2 regions of the Mycolicibacterium madagascariense genome follow, and region 1 is predicted to be linked to the other one. Evidence: predicted binding sites of a transcription regulator. Region 1 holds the regulator's gene; the other holds the start of a gene.

What was found. Region 1 encodes LexA, which represses DNA repair genes until DNA is damaged. Its sites were predicted from a motif close to CGAACANNTGTTCG; they were not measured.
Region 2: cofD (2-phospho-L-lactate transferase) is a predicted target of LexA. The motif match lies at 2,537-2,550, and genes of this name have one in related genera.

The regions. Positions count from the first base shown of each region.
Region 1 is NZ_AP022610.1:2,427,023-2,436,493, forward strand. It holds gene G6N60_RS11555 (sunset domain-containing protein) at 1-2,022, shown strand, start outside; gene lexA (transcriptional repressor LexA) at 2,019-2,687, opposite strand; gene G6N60_RS11565 (LysM peptidoglycan-binding domain-containing protein) at 2,882-3,349, shown strand; gene nrdR (transcriptional regulator NrdR) at 3,435-3,896, shown strand; gene G6N60_RS11575 (alpha/beta fold hydrolase) at 3,944-4,966, opposite strand; gene G6N60_RS11580 (proteasome assembly chaperone family protein) at 5,009-5,992, opposite strand; gene G6N60_RS11585 (trypsin-like serine protease) at 6,136-6,930, shown strand; gene sthA (Si-specific NAD(P)(+) transhydrogenase) at 6,931-8,346, opposite strand; gene G6N60_RS11595 (DUF4192 domain-containing protein) at 8,509-9,471, shown strand, end outside.
Region 2 is NZ_AP022610.1:1,554,961-1,564,431, reverse strand. It holds gene G6N60_RS07355 (phosphomannomutase/phosphoglucomutase) at 1-979, opposite strand, end outside; gene G6N60_RS07350 (DUF3499 domain-containing protein) at 1,086-1,496, opposite strand; gene G6N60_RS07345 (metallopeptidase family protein) at 1,629-2,051, shown strand; gene G6N60_RS07340 (WhiB family transcriptional regulator) at 2,076-2,333, opposite strand; gene cofD (2-phospho-L-lactate transferase) at 2,767-3,777, shown strand; gene G6N60_RS07330 (coenzyme F420-0:L-glutamate ligase) at 3,774-5,120, shown strand; gene G6N60_RS07325 (NUDIX hydrolase) at 5,117-5,650, shown strand; gene manB (mannose-1-phosphate guanylyltransferase ManB) at 5,632-6,708, opposite strand; gene G6N60_RS07315 (glycosyltransferase family 2 protein) at 6,705-7,607, opposite strand; gene G6N60_RS07310 (cellulase family glycosylhydrolase) at 7,668-8,708, opposite strand; gene rfbD (dTDP-4-dehydrorhamnose reductase) at 8,718-9,471, opposite strand, start outside.

The DNA.
Region 1 (9,471 bases):
GGCGGGGTGTACCCGGCGGGCATCGGTTTCGGGCAGGACTTCGCCGGCGGCAAGATGTTCTTCACCCCGGACACCGGCGCCCACGCCGTGCGCGGCGCGATCCTCGACAAGTACGAGTCGCTGGGCGGCCCGGCCGACGGCGACCTCGGGTTTCCCACCATCGACGAGGGCGACGGCAAGGCGCCCGGCAGTCGCAACACGACCTTCAGCGCCGCCGACCGGCCGGTCATCTTCTGGACGCCCGACAACGGCGCCCACGTGGTGCGGGGCGCGATCAACGCCGCCTGGGACAAGCTCGGAGGATCGGCGGCCACCCTCGGTGTTCCCACGGCCGACGAGACCTACGACGGCGACCAGGTCAGCCAGGTCTTCTCCGGCGGACAGGTGACCTGGAACCGCAAGACGAACGCCTTCACCACCACGCCCCCCGAACTCGCGGACCAACTCACCGGGCTCGCGATTCCCGGCGACGTGACGACGGCCATCGACGCGGCCCGTCGGGCCGCGGGTGGTCCGCTCGGTCCATTGGGTGCCGCCGACGGCGGCCAATACACGATCGGCAGCGACGGAACCGGGCAGAACTACGCGGGCGGGAAGATCTTCTACAGCCCCGCCACCGGAGCCAACGTGCTGACCGGCCAGCTGCTCGCGAAGTACGAGAGCGTGGGCGGTCCCCAGGGAGATCTCGGCTTTCCGACCAGCAACGAGAACGATGGCGGCCTGGCGCCGATGAGCAAGATCGCGAGCTTCGCCGCCGCCGATCAGCCCGTGATCTTCTGGACGCCGGACTTCGGCGCAGTGATCGTCCGGGGAGCGATGAACGCCGCGTGGGCCAAGCTCGGCGGAGCCACCGGTCCACTCGGTGCGCCCACGGCCGACCAGACCGTCAACGGCGACGTCACCACGCAGAAGTTCAGCGGCGGGGCCGTCTTGTGGAACAAGAAGACCAACGCATTCACCACCGAACCGGCGAACCTGCAGTCCCAACTGACCGGGATCGAGGTGCCGGGTCGCGACGCCCCGCAGTCCACGCCCCCCGCCGCCGCGCCGGATGCCGGATCGTCGGGGCACGTCAGCTGGTGGTGGTTGCTGGCCGTCATCCCGCTCCTCGTGATCGTCGGCGCGGTGACGGCCGCGGTGTTGAGGCGGCGGCGCCGCGATGTCGAGCCCGGGCGCGACGACTACGACGACCGTGACGAGTACGACGACGACTATGACTACGACGACTACGACGACGACCGTCCCGCGGACGACGACGATTCGGGGCCGTTGCCGGTGCACGACGACGAGGACGGTTCGGGGCAGCGGCGTCGCAGCGACTGGGCATTGCCCGCCGCCGGGCACGGCGACGTCGGCGACGGGCCCCACGACAGTCCCCACGACGGCGAGGGCTTCGTCGCCGACCTGTCGCGCAACCAGGACGCCATCGACACGGCTCCGACACCTGTCGTCTCGGACGCCGACCTCAATGGTGATACCGAGGCCGAGGCCGGGCCCGAGCTCGACGCCGGGCCCGAGGTGTCGCGGTTCGCGGCATTCGCCCACCATCCCGACCACTCCGATCAGCCAGACCATCCAGACCACGACGTGGAACCGGACCACGCCGACCATGCGGACGGCGATGATCACGCCGCGTTCGTCGACCACGCCGAGCACGCCGCACCGGAGGCCAACGCCGACTCTGGCGTCGACGATGGCGAGGAACCCCCACACGACGTCGGCAGGGAGCCGTTGGCGCCGTTTGCCGCCGCGGTGATGTCCCATGCCGATCCGGAGCCGGACAGCGGGCCGCCCAGCGGTCGACACGCAGCCATCCACTTCGACGAGCCGACGGCCCTCGAGACGTCGCTGCGGTTGGCCACCGAAGACCCGTTCAACGCGCCCAGCGGCTACCCGATCAAGGCCGACACGAAGACGGGCCTGTACTGGACGCCCGGCAGCGGTGAGTACGACCGCGCACGTGCGGAGATATGGTTCGCCAGTGAGGAATTCGCGCTGACGAACGGGTTCGCGAAGGGCTAGATCTTCCGGATCACGGTGACGACCTTGCCGAGGATGGCCGCATCGTTGCCCGGGATGGGATCGAACGCGGGGTTGTGCGGCATGAGCCACACCTGACCGCTGGTGCGCTTGAACGTCTTCACGGTGGCCTCGCCGTCGATCATCGCCGCGACGATGTCCCCGTTGTCGGCCACGTTCTGCTGCCGGATGACCACCCAGTCACCGTCGCAGATGGCCGCGTCGATCATCGATTCGCCGACCACCTTCAACAGGAACAGGGCACCCTCGCCGACGAGTTCCCTCGGCAGGGGGAACACGTCCTCGACGGCCTCCTCGGCGAGGATCGGCCCGCCGGCGGCGATGCGTCCGAGGACCGGGACGAAGGTGGGTTCGGGAAGGGCATCCGAGCCGGCGACGTCGGTCGTCACGACCGTCGTGCCGGTCCGTGCGGGATCGTCCGGCGTTCGCACGTCCACGGCGCGCGGGCGGTTCGGGTCGCGGCGTAGATAGCCCTTGCGCTCGAGCGTGCGGAGCTGGTGCGCGACCGACGACGTGGAGGTCAGTCCGACGGCATCGCCGATCTCGCGGATGCTCGGCGGGTATCCGCGAGACGTCACCGAACTGCGGATGACCTCGAGGATGGTGCGCTGACGTTCGGTAAGGACCGTGTCACTGCTGTCACTCATGGCGGTGAATGTAGTCCGCCGCGTCCCCAGAATCAAACATGTGTTCGACGCGTGTCGCCGACGGTCGACGTCGAGCGGACGTGTCGGTGGGTGGCGCTACCGTCTGCAACAGTTCGATCACGTGTTCTAGTAATCGAACACCTGAGCGATTAGTATTCGAACACAAGAGCGAACCGACGACGAAAGGCCCTGAGATGACGATCATCACCCGCGAAGACCCCACGGACCTCGTCGTGCGCCCACTGCGGCCCGCACGCCCGGTGCGGCGGACGCCGGCGAGCGCGCGACGCGGACCACAGCGCCGCCGGCCCGCGGGCGCGCCGCTGACCCACCGGAGCACCGGTGTCCTGATGTCACGCGCCTCGCACCGGCGCAAGCCGGTCACGCCGTTCACCACCGTGGTGCTCGCGCTCATCGCCGCGGCCATCACGGTCTGGCTCGGTCTGGTGGCCCACTTCGGCGCTGCGCAGCACGCCCCGGCCCCGGCGCCGGCCCGGCTGGCCGTCGTGCAGGTCCAGGCGGGGGAGTCCCTCGAGCAGCTCGCGCAGCGGATCGCGCCCGACGCGTCGATCGGCGCCGTCGTCGAGCAGATCCGCGATCTGAACGAGCTGAGGTCTCCGGCGGTCGACGCGGGACAGACGCTCATCGCGCCGGTGGGTTGATCGCGGCATGCGCCGTGAAACCCGCTGCCGTGCATCGGTACGCTCGTATGCGACCGGAGTAGTCGAGCGCGGCGGAGGAGCGGAGATGCATTGTCCGTTCTGCCGTCATCCCGACTCGCGGGTGGTCGACTCCCGAGAGGCTGATGAAGGCCAGGCGATACGTCGTCGCCGGTCATGTCCCGAATGCGGCCGACGATTCACCACCGTGGAGACCGCGGTGCTGGCCGTCGTCAAGCGCAGCGGTGTCACCGAGCCATTCAGTCGGGAGAAGGTGATCAAGGGCGTGCGCCGAGCGTGTCAGGGCCGCCAGGTCGACGACGACGCCCTGAACCTCCTGGCTCAACAGGTGGAAGACGCGGTGCGCGCGGCAGGTTCACCCGAAGTGCCCAGCAACGAGGTCGGGCTAGCCATTCTCGGCCCGTTGCGCGACCTCGACGAGGTCGCCTATCTACGGTTCGCGTCGGTCTACCGGTCGTTCTCGTCGGCCGCCGACTTCGAGCGCGAGATCGAGGCGCTCCGCGCCCATCGCGGCGTGTCCTCGGCCTAACGCGTTGTCCCGCAACGGTTCTCGAGGCCCCGACTACTCTTTAGCTCCTAGGTAGCGCTGCGCTCGTCGGCACCGAGGGCGTCGAGCACGGCCACCCGCGTGTCCATCGAACCCGTGAGCCCTTTCTCACTGACCCCCGAACGCAACAGGTTGCGCAGCAGCTCCTGGTCGTAGACGGCCGGGTCGGTGGAGCCGATGAACTTCTCGACGATCTCGACGAAGCGATCGGGGTCGTCGTGAAACGGGAAGTGCCCGGAGCCTTCGAACACGTCGAGCCGCGAACCCGGCATGGCGGCATGGGCCATCCGCGCATGCCCGACCGGGATGACGGAGTCCTGTGAACCCCAAATCAGTTGCACGGGAACGGATTCGGTCAGGTAACAGCGGTCGAGCATCGTGACCACCTGACCCCGCCAGTCGACCACCGCGCGCAGTGTCCGCGCGAACGCCGACGATGCGGTCGGTTCCGGAAGGTCGGCGAGGATGCGCAGCATGTCCGGGATGTCGCGGCCCACGCCGGTGGAACCCAGCAGAGCACCGCCGACCCGCCCGAGCATCTGCAACGCGGGCAACACCATCGGCAGCCGCAACACCGCGAGCGCCTCGGTGCCCATCGGCAGCGAGGCGATGCGCAGCGCGACGTTGACGTCCTTCGTCACGCCGCCGGCACCGACGAGGATCAAGCGATCGACCAATTGCGGGAACTGGTAGGCGAACTGCATTGCCACTCCGCCGCCGAGGGAGTGGCCGACGACCGTCACCCGTTCGACGTCGAGCACGCTGAGCAGGTCGCGCATGCCGTTGGCGTAGGCGGCCACCGAGTAGTCGGCGCGTGGCTTGTCCGACTTGCCGTGTCCCAGCAGGTCGGGGGCGATCACGGTGAACCGCTGCGCCAGCTTGCTCTGCACCGTGCTCCAGGTCGTGGAGTTGTCGCCGATGCCGTGGATCAGCAGGATCGCCGGGCCGGAACCCGCGATCCGGTAGGCCCGCCGGTAGCCGTGGATGACGCGGTAGTGCAGCGTCGGGGTCACCTCGCGCACCGGCCGCAGATTGGGCTTTCGCTCCGTCACGATCACCAACTCCGTCGTCGAGCCCGGGGCAGGGCGGTCACGTCAAGACCCCGTGTTGCCGTCCTCGCCCGCGGAGTCGTCGCCGGTCTGCTCGGCAAGGAATCGCTCGAATTCGGCGCCGAGCTCATCGCCACTTGGCAAATCCTCGTCACGCGCCAGCAGGGACCGATTTTCTTGGGCAGCAACGAACGCATCGTACTGTCGCTCCAGCGCGGTCACCACTTGAGCAACCTCGTCGCTCGAGGAGACCTGCTCGTCGATCTTGGTGTGCACCTCCGCGCCCGCCTCGGCGAGCGGCCCGAGGGGCAGCCGCAGCGAACCGGTCTTCGCGACCTGGGCCAACAGCGCCTCGGCCGCGGGTGGATAGTCCGTCTGGGCCAGGTAGTGCGGCACGTGCACGGTGAAGCCGACGGCGTCGTGACCGTGCTGGGTCATCCGGTACTCCAGCAGGTTCGACACACTGGCCGGCACCTGGACCTCGCCGACCCACGGCTGATGATCGGCGATCAGCGACTTGTCGCCGGCATGGGCGGTCATGGTCACCGGTCGGGTATGGGGAACCGCCATGGGAATGGTCCCGAGGCCGATGACCTGACGGACGTCCAGACGCTCGGCGAGCAGCCGCACGGCCGTGATGAAGCGCTCCCACCGCAGGTCGGGTTCCAGACCGGCCAGCAGCAGGAACGGGGTTCCGACGCTGTCGCGCAGCGCGTACAGGTTGAGTTCGGGGTTGTCGTAATGGGTGAAGTGGTCGCTCTTGAACGTCATCAGGGGCCGACGGGAGCGGTAGTCCAGCAGCTCGTCGATGGCGAAGGACGCCACCAGCTCGGTGTCCAAGGTGTCCTTGAGGTGCCCCGCGGCGATCTTGATGACGTGGCCCGCATCGGAGAAGCCCTCGAGCGCATGGATCATCACCGGTCCCCGGCCGTCTTCGGACGACAGCTGTGGCGCCGGAAACTCCAGCTCGTATATCCCGGTCTGTTCGGGTTGGTAATGCTGCCCCGTGTCTTCTGGGTGATCAGCCATTTCGCCTCGCCTCCTCGTACGTCTAGTGTCCCGCACTCGAGGTTTTCCACCGCATCGCCCCACTCATCGCTGGAACACCGGGTGCCCGCACCCGCATTCCGTCCCCATGCCGCTTCCAGTTTCGTGCGGCAAGATCGGTCCCCATGCGCCGTTCACGACTCGTTCTGCTCGCCGTCGTGGCGGCCGCGATCACGTCGTGCAGCGGTCCCGCCGCGACGCACGGCAAGTCGGCGTCCCCTCCGTCGCCGCTGATCCGCAACGCCCGCGCCGTGACGGTGACGGCCGATCCCGTCCCGCCCGATCCGCGGATCGGCGCGATCTTCGTGGGTGGTACGACGACCCATTCGTGCACCGGATCGGTGCTGCACTCGGCGACGGGTGACCTGGTGCTGACCGCGGCGCACTGCATGGCCGACGGCCCGGACAACTGGTTTGCCCCGGCCTATACCGACAGCGTGACGCCGGATTTCTGGCACATCGACCGCATCTACCTCGATCCGCGGTGGACGGCGCGCGAAGACCCCCTTGCCGACTTTGCGGTCGTCAGCGTCAGCCACGGCGCGCGCGGATCGCTCGAGGCGGCCTCGGGCGGCGGATTCGTCGTCGGCCCGACGCCTCCGGTCGGCACCGACGTCGCCGTGACGGGATACGCCACGGGTGTCGGGGGCGGTCCCATCGGCTGCTTCGGCGCCCTGTCCGCCCGCGACCAGGGCTACCCGTCACTGCGGTGCGGGGGCCTGGTCGACGGGACCAGCGGGGCGCCGTGGCTGAGCGGTGACACCGTCGTCGGCGTCACGGGCGGACTGCAGGGCGGGGGGTGTCAGGAGAACGTCTCCTACGCCGCGCCGTTCGACGCGGCGATCACGCGACTGGTTGCCCGGGCCGAGGCCGGTGGCGCAGGCGACTCCGTGCCCGGCTCCTACGCCGACGGGTGCTGATCAGGCTCTGAATTGGGCCAGTGCGCGCAGCTTGTTCATGACGTCCAATGCGGCGACCTTGTACGCCTCGGAGAACGTGGGGTAGTTGAACACCGCGTCGACCAGGTATTCGACGGTGCCCCCGCAGCCCATGACGGCCTGGCCGATGTGCACCATCTCGGTGGCGTTGCTGCCGAAGATGTGGACACCCAGCAGCGTCAGGTCCTCGGTGGACACCAGGAGCTTGAGCATCCCGTAGGAGTCCCCGGCGATCTGGCCGCGGGCGAGCTCGCGGTAGCGCGACACGCCCACCTCGTAGGGGATCGAGTCCTTCGTCAGATCGACCTCGCTGGCTCCGACGTAGGACACCTCCGGGATGGAGTAGATGCCGATCGGCTGCAGCGCGGTCATGCCCTTGCAGGGCTCGCCGAATGCGTGGTAGGCAGCGAGCCTGCCCTGGTCCATCGACGTCGCGGCCAGCGCGGGGAAGCCGATGACGTCGCCGACGGCGTAGATGTGGTCGACCTTCGTCTGGTAGTCGTCGTCGACGAAGATCCGGCCGCGCGCGTCGGCTTCCAGGCCCGCCGCCTCGAGATCCAGGTCCTCGGTCTGGCCCTGCCGCCCGGCCGAGTACATCACGGTCTCGGCGGGAATCTGCTTACCGCTGGCGAGCGTGGTGACGGTGCCCGAGGCGCCGACGTCGACGGCGGTGACCTCCTCGCCGAAGCGGAAGGTGACCGCCAGGTCGCGCAGGTGGAAGCGCAGCGCCTCGACGATCTCGGGGTCGCAGAAGTCGAGCATGGTCGGGCGCTTCTCGACCACGGTCACCTTGGTGCCCAGCGCGGCGAACATCGACGCGTACTCGATGCCGATGACGCCGGCGCCGACCACCACCATCGACGTGGGAATGGTCTTGAGGTCGAGGATGCCGTCGGAGTCGAGCACCCGGGAGTCGTCGAACTCCACCCCGCTCGGCCGCAGTGGTTTGGTGCCCGTCGCGATGACGATGTTGCGGCCGGACACGGAGATGCTCTCGGCGCGGTTGGGATCCTCCACCTTCAGGGTGTGGGCGTCGATGAAGTGGGCGTGCCCGACGTACAGTTCGACCCTGTTGCGCATGAGCTGCGAGCGCACGACGTCGATCTCCCTGCCGATGACGTGCCGCGTGCGGGCGAGCAGGTCGGCGGGCGTGATCTTCTCCTTCACGCGGTAGCTGGCGCCGTACAGTTCGCGCTGGCTCATGCCGGTGAGGTAGACGACGGCCTCACGCAACGTCTTCGACGGAATCGTGCCGGTGTTCACGCAGACGCCACCGAGCATCAGCCCGCGTTCGATGACGGCGACGGATTTGCCGAGTTTGGCGGCGGCGATGGCGGCCTTCTGTCCGCCGGGGCCCGAGCCGATGACGACGAGGTCGAATTCCTGCATGGAGCTCATGAGGAACAGGTGTACGCCGCCCGCCGCCATCCTGCATGGCGAGTACGTCAACACCGCGTGAACATCGCTCCGCCATCCACAGGGCGCATTTCGTCCACAGGAGGAGCCCGTACGGCGGGTGCGGGCCGGTTTTCGTGGGTGGGGGCTGGGAGGTTGTCGTGCATGGCGACCTTCAGAGCTTCCGACGACCATCTCAACAAGCCCGGCGCGTTGATTGCCGCGCTCCCTGCGGTGCTCGGCTTCGTACCCGAGCACTCCCTGACGATCGTGACCGTCGAGGACGGTCAGCTGTCGTGCGTGATGCGCGTCGACCTCTCCGAGGAACTGGTCGACTCGCTGGACCACCTCGCCGAGGTGGCGGCGGCGGCCGAGCCCGACGGTGCCCTCGCCGTCATCGTGGACGACGACGGAATGTCCTGCCGAGCGTGCCTGGAGGAGCACCGGTGCCTCGTCGCGGCGTTGACCACCATGCTGGCCGCGCGCGACGTCGAACTCCTCGGCGCCTTCGTCGCCGACCGGGTCGAGGCGGGCGGGCAGTGGCTCAGCCTCGACGGCCGACCCGGGTGGGGACGGATCGAGGATCCCCGGTCCTCGCCGATGGCGGCCGCCGCGGTCCTCGGCGGCCGTGCGCTCCATGCGCGCCGGACCGACCTCGAAGACGTGATCGCGACGGCCGATCCCGCGCGGACGGAGGCGCTGCGGGCGGCGATGGTCCTCGCCGAACACGACGGTGATCGCCGGCCCAGGGCCGCCGCGCGCCGCGACGTCGAACACGCCGTCGCGTCCGCGCGCCGGCTGGCTCGCGGCGTGCCCCCCGCCGACGCCGACCTCGTGCGGCTGGCCTGGGGCGTCACCGACACCCGCGTCCGCGACGTGCTCTACGCATTGGCGGTCGGGCCGGAGGCGGGTGCGGCCGAGGCGCTGTGGGCGCTGCTGGCGCGCACGCTGCCGGACCCGTGGCGGGTGGAAGCCATTGTGCAGCTTGCCTTTTCGGCGTATGCGCGGGGTGACGGGCCGTTGGCCGGGGTGTCGCTCGAGGCGGCGCTGCGCAGTGACGAGGAGCATCGCATGGCGCGCATGCTCGATCAGGCCCTGCAGACGGGCATGCGACCGGAGCAGATCCGC
Region 2 (9,471 bases), 870 kb from region 1:
CCCCCGACTCGGCCATCAGCCCCTTGATGTAGGAGTGGCCCACCCGCGAGCGGATCGCCGTGCCGCCGCGTTCGGCGATCAGTTCCGGCACCGCGCGCGAGGTGATCAGGTTGTGGATGACGGTGCCGCCGACCTCGCGACCGAGCTCGCGTCCGGCGACCAGCGCGGTGACGGCCGACGGCGAGACGGGGTGGCCGCGCTCGTCGACGACGAAGCAGCGGTCGGCGTCGCCGTCGAAGGCCAGCCCGATGTCGGCGCCCGTCTCGACGACGTGGCGCTGCAGGTCGACGAGGTTGGCCGGGTCCAGCGGGTTGGCCTCGTGGTTGGGGAACGTCCCGTCGAGCTCGAAGTACAAGGGCAACAACGTGATCGACGCGAGCGGGCCCAGCACCGCCGGGGTCGTGTGACCGCCCATGCCGTTGCCCGCGTCGACGGCGACCCGCAGCGGCCGCAGGTGGGCGATGTCGACGAGGGACCGCAGGAAGTCCCCGTAGTCGCCCAGCACGTCGCGGTCGGAGATGGTGCCCGGCGCTCCGTCGAACGACGGCACGCCGTCGATGACCTCGCCGCTGATGGTCGTCAGCCCGGACTCCTTGCCCACCGGCTTCGCGCCGGCCCGGCAGAGCTTGATGCCGTTGTAGGCGGCGGGGTTGTGGCTCGCGGTGAACATCGCACCGGGGCAGTCCAGCAACCCGGACGCGAAGTACAGCTGATCGGTCGACGCGAGCCCGATCCGCGTGACGTTCAGACCCTGCGCGACGACGCCCTCGGCGAACGCGGTCGCGAGGGCCGGCGAACTGGCCCGCATGTCGTAGCCGATCACCACGCGGTCCGGGCCGGGGTCGGCCTCGTCGCGCACCAATCGGGCGAACGCACCACCGACGTCGGACACGAAGTGCTCGTCGATCTCCTCACCGACCAGCCCACGAACGTCATACGCCTTGATGACGCGGTTGACAGCCGCAGCGGGCCGGGACATAGATCTCCTCGCAAAGTGACGCTTCGGCTCAGCCTATCGGCTCGCCTGGGGGCGTGTCGGCGGGTCGCGGCACTCGCACTCCAGCGACTCCCGGGAGCCTACGGCGTCAGTCCGACGGGTCCGGCAGAACGCGCAGGTGGCCGCGCTTGCGTCCGTTCTGTTCGCCCTGGCGGACCGGGGCGGCCACCAGCGCGCCGCCGTGCACGCCCGTGACCGGATCGGAGAAGCCCGCGGGCATCGCGGACCCCGCGGCGCGGCCTTCGCGGACGGCGTCGGCGAGCGCGGACAGATCGTCGTCGTCGGTGTGCGACGGCAGCGGTCCGGCGTGCCGGACCAGCTCCCACCCCTTCGGCGCGGTGATCCGGCCGGCGTGGATCACGCAGAGATCCCAGGAGTGGGGTTCGGAGATGGTGGCGAGCGGACCGACGACCGCGGTCGAGTCCTTGTAGACGAAGGTCAGCGTCGCCACGGCGTAGTGCGGGCACCCGGGCCTGCAGCAGCGACGGGGAACGTTCACGGACACGAGGCTATCGCTTGGGGACCACACGGGTAGGCGACACGCGCAGTAGGCATACCGCCGATCTCCAACCGTTACGATCGCCACATGCCCGAGCGGGAGACCATGCGCGCGCGCCGGGGACGGCGGGAGATGCGCGGCCCGTTGCTGCCGCCGACGGTACCGGGATGGCGCAGCCGCGCCGAGCGCTTCGACATGGCGGTGCTGGAGGCCTACGAGCCGATCGAGCGCCAGTGGCAGGACCGGGTGTCCGGACTGGACGTGGCGGTCGACGAGATTCCGCGGATCGCGCCGAAGGATCCGGCGAACGTGCAGTGGCCGCCGGAGGTCATCGCCGACGGGCCGATCGCACTGGCCAGGTTGATCCCCGCGGGAGTCGACATCAGAGGAAATGCCACGCGGGCGCGAATCGTGTTGTTCCGCAAGCCGATCGAGCGACGGGCGAAGGACACCATCGACTTGTCGGACTTACTGCATGACGTGCTGGTGGCTCAGGTGGCCACCTATTTGGGCGTCGAGCCCTCCGTCATCGACCCGACGATCGACGACGACTGACCCCGCAGGGTCCCGAATGAAGGATCAGATGATGCCGCGCTTGAGGCGGCGTCGTTCCCGCTCCGACAGCCCGCCCCAGATGCCGAAGCGTTCGTCGTTGGCCAGCGCGTAGTCGAGGCAGGCATCCTTCACCTCGCATCCGAGGCAGATGCGCTTGGCCTCGCGCGTCGAGCCACCCTTCTCGGGGAAGAACGCCTCCGGATCGGTTTGCGCGCAGAGCGCGTTCTCCTGCCAGAGTTCGTCGGCGGGCGTGAGGCCGACCTCGATGCGGTCGGGGACCACACTGAGTTGCGGACGGCCGGTCACCCCACCCTGTGACGGCCCGGCGTTGGTACGCGGTTCGTTGCCTACTGAGCCCAGCATCCGATTGTCGAATCGGATGACACGATCGAAATCCACGTGCTCATAAGACATCTTCCGCCTCCTAACCTGTTGAGAAGTTCCCTGACATCAACCCCACCGCAAGCCCCTGCGGCCCCTACATTCGAACAAGTGATCGAATCTCGGTCTGCGACACGGGAACCGGAAGCGAACCGGGAATGACACTGATGTGATTAGACACGGGTTAGCTGCGCCGGTCAAGCGCTAGAACGGGTTTTCATATCATCCCGTGACCGAATGTCGGCGCGTCGGTTACCTGGCGTGTCGTGTGACGTGACCAAGTCGACCCCCGCCGTGGACCGCCCCGACGCCGGAGCGCCTAGTGTCGAACGCTGTGAAAGTCACTGTTCTAGCAGGCGGCGTCGGTGGCGCGCGCTTCCTCCTCGGCGTGCAGAAGTACCTGGGACTCGGGCAGTTCGAGGGGTCGGCGACGGGCCCCGCCGGTAGCCACGAGCTGACCGCCGTGGTCAACGTCGGCGACGACGCCTGGATGCACGGTGTCCGCATTTGCCCAGACCTCGACACCTGCATGTACACCTTAGGTGGAGGGATCGATCCCGAGCGCGGCTGGGGCCACGCCAACGAAACCTGGCATGCCAAGGAGGAACTCGCGGCCTACGGCGTGCAACCCGACTGGTTCGGCCTCGGCGACAGAGACCTCGCCACGCACCTCGTGCGCAGTCAGATGCTCAGGGCGGGTTACCCGCTGTCGCAGGTGACCGAGGCGCTCTGCGCCCGCTGGCAGCCCGGCGCCCGGCTGCTGCCCGTCACCGACGACCGGAGCGAAACCCACGTCGTGGTAACGGATCCCGGGGAGGACGGCGCCGAGCGCGGCACGCGCCGGGCCATCCACTTCCAGGAGTGGTGGGTGCGCTACCGCGCCCAAATCCCCACGCACGACTTCGCTTTCGTCGGTGCGGACAAGGCGACCGCGAACCCCGCCGCCCTCGCCGCGATCGCCGACGCCGACGTCGTCTTCATCGCGCCGTCCAACCCCGTCGTCAGCGTCGGGGCGATCCTCGCCGTGCCCGGGATGCGCGGTGCGCTGCGCTCGACGGCCGCACCGGTGATCGGCTACTCCCCCATCATCGCGGGGCGGGCGTTGCGCGGCATGGCCGACGAATGTCTCTCGGTCATCGGGGTCGAGACCTCCTCGCAGGCCGTCGGCGCACACTTCGGCGCGCGGTCCGGCACCGGCCTGCTCGACGGCTGGCTCATCGACGAGGGCGACACCGCCGCCATCGACGGCGTGACGGTGCGCGCCGTGCCGCTGCTGATGACCGACCCGACGGCCTCGGCCGAGATGGTGCGCCAGGGCGTCGACCTGGCCGGAGCCGGCGCATGACGAACACCGAGCACGGCGCGGCGGCCGCGATCGAGATCCTGCCGGTGCCAGGGCTACCCGAGTTCCGGCCCGGTGACGACGTCGCGGCGGCCATCGCCGCGGCCGCCCCATGGCTGCGCGACGACGACGTGGTCGTGGTCACCAGCAAGGTGCTGTCCAAGAGCGAGGGCAGGATCGTCGCGGCGCCGACCGACCCCGAGGAACGGGATGCCTTGCGCCGCAAGCTCGTCGACGCCGAGGCGGTCCGGGTCCTGGCGCGCAAGGGCAAGACGCTGATCACCGAGAACGCGATCGGGCTCGTCCAGGCGGCGGCCGGCGTCGACGGCTCCAACGTCGACTCGGCCGAATTGGCGCTGCTGCCAACCAATCCCGACGGCAGCGCGGCCACTCTGCGCACGCGACTGCGCGAACTGCTCGGCGTCACCGTCGGCATCGTCGTCACCGACACCATGGGCCGGGCGTGGCGCAACGGCCAGACCGACGCCGCCATCGGTGCCGCCGGCTTCTCGGTGCTGCACGCCTACGGGGGCGCCCACGACGCGCACGGCAACGAGCTGATCGTGACCGAGGTCGCCGTCGCCGACGAGCTCGCCGCCGCCGCAGATCTGGTGAAGGGCAAGCTGACCGGCATCCCCGTCGCCGTCGTGCGCGGGTTGGCGCTGCACGACGACGGATCCACCGGTCGCGCCCTGGTCAGGTCGGGCGAGGACGACCTGTTCTGGCTGGGTACCGCCGAGGCCGTCGACAGGGGCAGGCGCGAGGCCCAGCTGCTGCGCCGCTCGGTGCGCCGGTTCGGGCCCGAGCCCGTCGATCCCGCCCTCATCGAGGCCGCCGTCGCCGAGGCGCTGACCGCCCCGGCACCGCATCACACCCGACCGGTCCGGTTCGCCTGGGTGCGCGACCGCGCGGTGCGCACGCGACTGCTGGACGCCATGAAGGACAGGTGGCGTGCCGACCTGCTGGCCGACGGCAGGCCCGCCGACGCCGTGGAGCGGCGCATCGGTCGCGGCCAAATCCTGTATGACGCACCGGAATTGGTCATTCCGTTCATGGTGCCCGACGGCGCGCACGCCTATCCCGACGCGGCGCGCACGGCCGCCGAGCACACCATGTTCACGGTCGCCGCCGGGGCCGCCGTGCAGGCGCTGCTGGTGGCACTGGCCGTGCGCGACGTCGCCAGCTGCTGGATCGGGTCGACGATCTTCGCCGCCGACCTCGTCCGCGAGCAACTGGATCTGCCCGCGGACTGGGAACCCCTGGGCGCCATCGCCATCGGCCACGCCGAGGAGCCGGCCGGTCCCCGCGACCCGGTGCCGACGGACGGCCTGCTGGTGCAGCGATGAGCCTGCACGCCTCGGTGGTCGACGCGCTGAACGATTGGCGCCCAAGCGATCCCGCCCAGGACACGGTGCGCCTGGCGGTGCTCGCCTTCGTCCTCGCCCGACCGGACGCCTGCCAACGCGCCTGCGTCCCCGGCCACGTCACGGCGTCGGCGCTGGTGCTCGACCACACCGGCACCCACGCCCTGCTCACGCTGCACCCGCGCCTGGGCCGCTGGGTGCAGCTGGGCGGCCACTGCGAGGACGACGATCCCGACATCGCGTCGGCGGCCCTGCGGGAGGCGCGCGAGGAGTCCGGCATCGACGGGCTGACCATCGGCGCGACCCCGGCAGCCGTCCACGTGCACGCCCTGACGTGTTCGCTGGGGGTGCCGACGCACCACCTCGACGTGCAGTTCGTGGCCCGCGCGCCGAAGGACGCCTCGATCACGATCAGCGACGAATCGGTCGACCTGCGCTGGTGGCCGGTGGACCACCTGCCGCCCGGCTCCGACTACGGCCTGACCCAGCTGGTTCAGACGTCCGTCGAATAGCGGATGCCGCCGTCGGGGATGTGCACCCCCGGCCAGACCCGCGCGCCGCGCAGCAGCTCACAGCGCGCGCCGATGTTGGCGCCGTCGCCGATCACGCCGTCGCGGATCAGGGCGCGCGGACCGATCCGCGCGCCGAAGCCGATGATCGAGCGCTCGATCACCGAGCCCGCCTCGATGCGGGCGCCGTCGAAGACGACCGCGCCGTCGAGCCGAGCGCCGGGCCCGATCTCGGCGCCGCGCCCCACCACGGTGCCGCCGATGAGGAGGGCACCCGGCCCGACCGCGGCCCCCTCGTGGACCAGCTCCTCGCCGCGGTGCCCCTTGAGCGCCGGTGACGGCGCGATACCGCGGACCAGGTCGGCCGAGCCGCGGACGAAGTCGTCGGGCGTGCCCATGTCGCGCCAGTAGGTGGCGTCGACGTAGCCGCACACCTTGAGGCCGTCGGACAGCAGCGCCGGGAACACCTCGCGCTCGACGGACACGGCGCGCCCGGTCGGGATCCGGTCGATCACCTCGCGGTTGAACACATAGGTGCCCGCGTTGATCTGGTCGGTCGGCGGGTCCTGGGTCTTCTCCAGGAACGCCGTCACGCCGCCGTCGGGATCGGTGGGCACGCAGCCGAACGCCCGCGGGTCGCCGACGCGCACCAGGTGCAGCGTCAGATCGGCGCCGCGCTCCTCGTGGCTGGCCAGCAGCGCACCGAGGTCGGCGCCGGACAGCACGTCGCCGTTGAACACCAGCGCCGTGTCGTAGCGCAGCTTGGAGGCCACGTTGGCGATGCCGCCGCCGGTGCCCCGCGGCTCGTCCTCGACCACGTAGTCGATCTCGAGGCCCAGCGCGGAACCGTCACCGAACTCGGCTTCGAAGACCTCGGCCTTGTACGACGTCCCGAGCACCACGTGTCGGATGCCCGCCGCCGCGACCCGCGACAGCAGGTGGGTCAGGAACGGCAAACCCGCCGTCGGCAGCATGGGCTTGGGAGCCGACAGCGTGAGGGGCCGCAGCCGCGTCCCCTGGCCGCCGACGAGGACGACCGCGTCTACTTCTGCCGGATTCACCGAGTCCGTCCTTTCGCCAGGCGGCGCCGAGAGCTGCCGACCACCAGGCGGACGCGCGCCGCAAGGGCTGCCCTGATGGTCCACCGCAGCGGAGCCTGCCGCCAGCCCGAGTGCCGGTCAGCGAGGAAAGTGTAGGTGCTGGTGTGGTGGGCGGCCAAGTTGCGGGCCGGGTCGCGGCCCGTCGAGTGCCCCTTGTCGTGCAGCACCTCCGCCGACGGCACGTAGACGTTCAGCCAACCGGCGCTCGCGAGACGATCGCCCAGGTCAACGTCTTCCATGTACATGAAGTACCGCTCGTCGAACCCCGCGACCGCGTCGAAGGCCTGCCTGCGCAGCAGCAGGCACGACCCCGACAACCACCCGACGGGACGTTCGCTGGGTTCCAACCGCTCCTGCCGGTAGGCCGCCGTCCAGGGGTTGGACTTCCAGAACGGACCCACCACCGCGTGCATGCCGCCGCGGACCAGGCTGGGCTGGTGGCGCGCCGACGGATACACCGACCCGTCCGGATCGCGGATCAGCGGACCGAACGCGCCCGCGTCCGGCCAGCGCGGCGCGGCCGCCAGCAGGTCGTCGATGCTGCGCGGGCCCCACACCACGTCCGGGTTGGCCACCACGAAGAAGTCGGGGTCCCCGGCGGCCGCCAGCTCGGGGTCGGCGAGGTAGGCCGCTACCGCCCGGTTCACCGCCGAGCCGTAACCGAGGTTGGCGCCCATGTACATCAGCCGCACGTTGGGGTACCGCTCGGCCGCCTCCTCGGGGGTGCCGTCGGTCGACCCGTTGTCGGCGATGATCACGGTCACCCGGCGTTCCGTCGCGTGCCCGAGAGAGGCGAGGAAACGGTCCAGGTGGGGCCCCGGGGAATAGGTCACCGTCACCACCACCACGTCACCGCTCACGGCGTAGAGGCTAACCGCGGCCGCACGATGGGAACGACGCCGGTGAGGGCCGTCACCCTCTCAGCGGGCGAACACGCTGGCCGAGAACTTCGGCTGCCAGTCCGACGTGAGCAGCACCCCGTAGTTGGACTCGTTGTCGTCGCGGTTGCTCGTGTCGGTGTCGCGAATGCTGTAGACGAACGCCGGACCGCTGAACGTCGTCGCGGCCGCGGCGGCCAAGACGTCGGTGATCTGCTTGGCCTGCTCCTGCTGGCTGACCCCCTCGGGAGCGGTGCTCGTCGGCGCCCCCAGCTCGGTCAGCCAGATCTTCTTGTCGCCGTCGCCGTGCGCGGCCATGATGTCGTGCAGCGTGCCGACCTCCGTCCAGCCGGTCGCGTCGGACGAGCCGAGGCCACCGGGAAAGACGTACGGATGCGCGGCGGCCGCGTCGAACGAGCCCCCCGCGCCCGCCCCGTACATCTCCTGCAGGTAGGCGAGCGGTGACTCGTCGCCACCGATGGGGCTGAAGCCGGCCAGGACGACGGTGCTCCCCGGCTGGACGGCCTTGATCGCCGGGTAGGCCGCCTTCACCAGGGCGGTGTAGCGGGCGGCGGTGTGGTCGAGGTAGCCGAAGAACTGCGGATAGTTCGGTTCGTTCCATAGCTGCCAGTTCGACACCTGACCGCCGTAGCGACTGGCGACGGTCGCGGCGAACTGCGCGTAGGCGGCCGGGTCGTCGGGCGGCGCGGTGAAGTAGGACCCTGGCGGGCGGGCCCAGTCCGGGGTGTAGGCGACGACGCCGAGCACCTTCAGGTTGCGGGCGACGGCGGCGTTGACGACGAGGTCGGTCTGCGCCCAGTCGTACTGTCCCCTCGTCTTCTCGACGTCGCTCCACGGGATGAGCACGCGCAGCCAGTTCGCCCCCGTCCTGGTGACCGCGTCGAGTTCGCGGTTCACGTCGGCGGCGCCGAGCCACGTCATCTGCGCACCGTCGCCGAAGCCGAGGCCTGCCGCCGGGTACCGGGCGGGCGCGGCCTCGCCGACGGGCGGAAGGGCCAGGCCGACGACGATCGCCAGCGACACCGCCACGCGGACCAGGATCCGGCGCGGACGTGTGGTCATGACCCGAAGCTACCGGAGTCCCAACGCCGCCTCGAGTGCGTCGCGCCACGGCCGCAGGGGGGTCAGGCCGGCCGCCGCCGAGCGCTGCGCGCCCAGCGCCGAATAGGGCGGCCGCGGAGCGGGGCGGGACCCGTCGGCTCCGACGGGCCGGACCCGCTCGGGGTCGGCGCCGAGCAGTTCGAAGACCGCGCGGGCCTGCTCGAAGCGGCTGGCCTGGCCCGCGTTGGCGGCGTGCAGGACCGACTCCTCGATCGCACCGTCGGCCACCTGCAGCAGGGCCTCGACGAGATCGCCGACGTAGGTCGGCGAGCTCACCTGGTCGGCGACGACGTCGACGGTCCCGTCACCGGCGGCCGCCGCGCGCATCTTCGCGACGAAGTCGCCGCCGTCACCGCCGGAGAAGATCCAGGCCGTGCGCACGACGTGGGCGCCGGGCATCGCCGCGAGCACCTCGAATTCGCCCTCGAGCTTGGAGCGGCCGTAGGCGTTGCGCGGACCGGTCTCGTCGTCGATCTCGTAGGGCCGCGGCGCCTCGGCGCCGAAGTCGCCGCCGAACACGTAGTCAGTGGAGACGTGGACGAGCTCGGCCCCCGCGCGGGCGCAGGCGTGCGCCACGTTCTGCGCCCCACCGGCGTTGACGGCCCTGGCGCGCTCCTCGTCGGTCTCGGCCGCGTCGACGTCGGTGTAGGCGGCGCAGTTCACCACGACGTCGCCGGAGGCGAAGTAGCGCTCCGGGGCGGTCGGGTCGGTGACGTCGCAATCG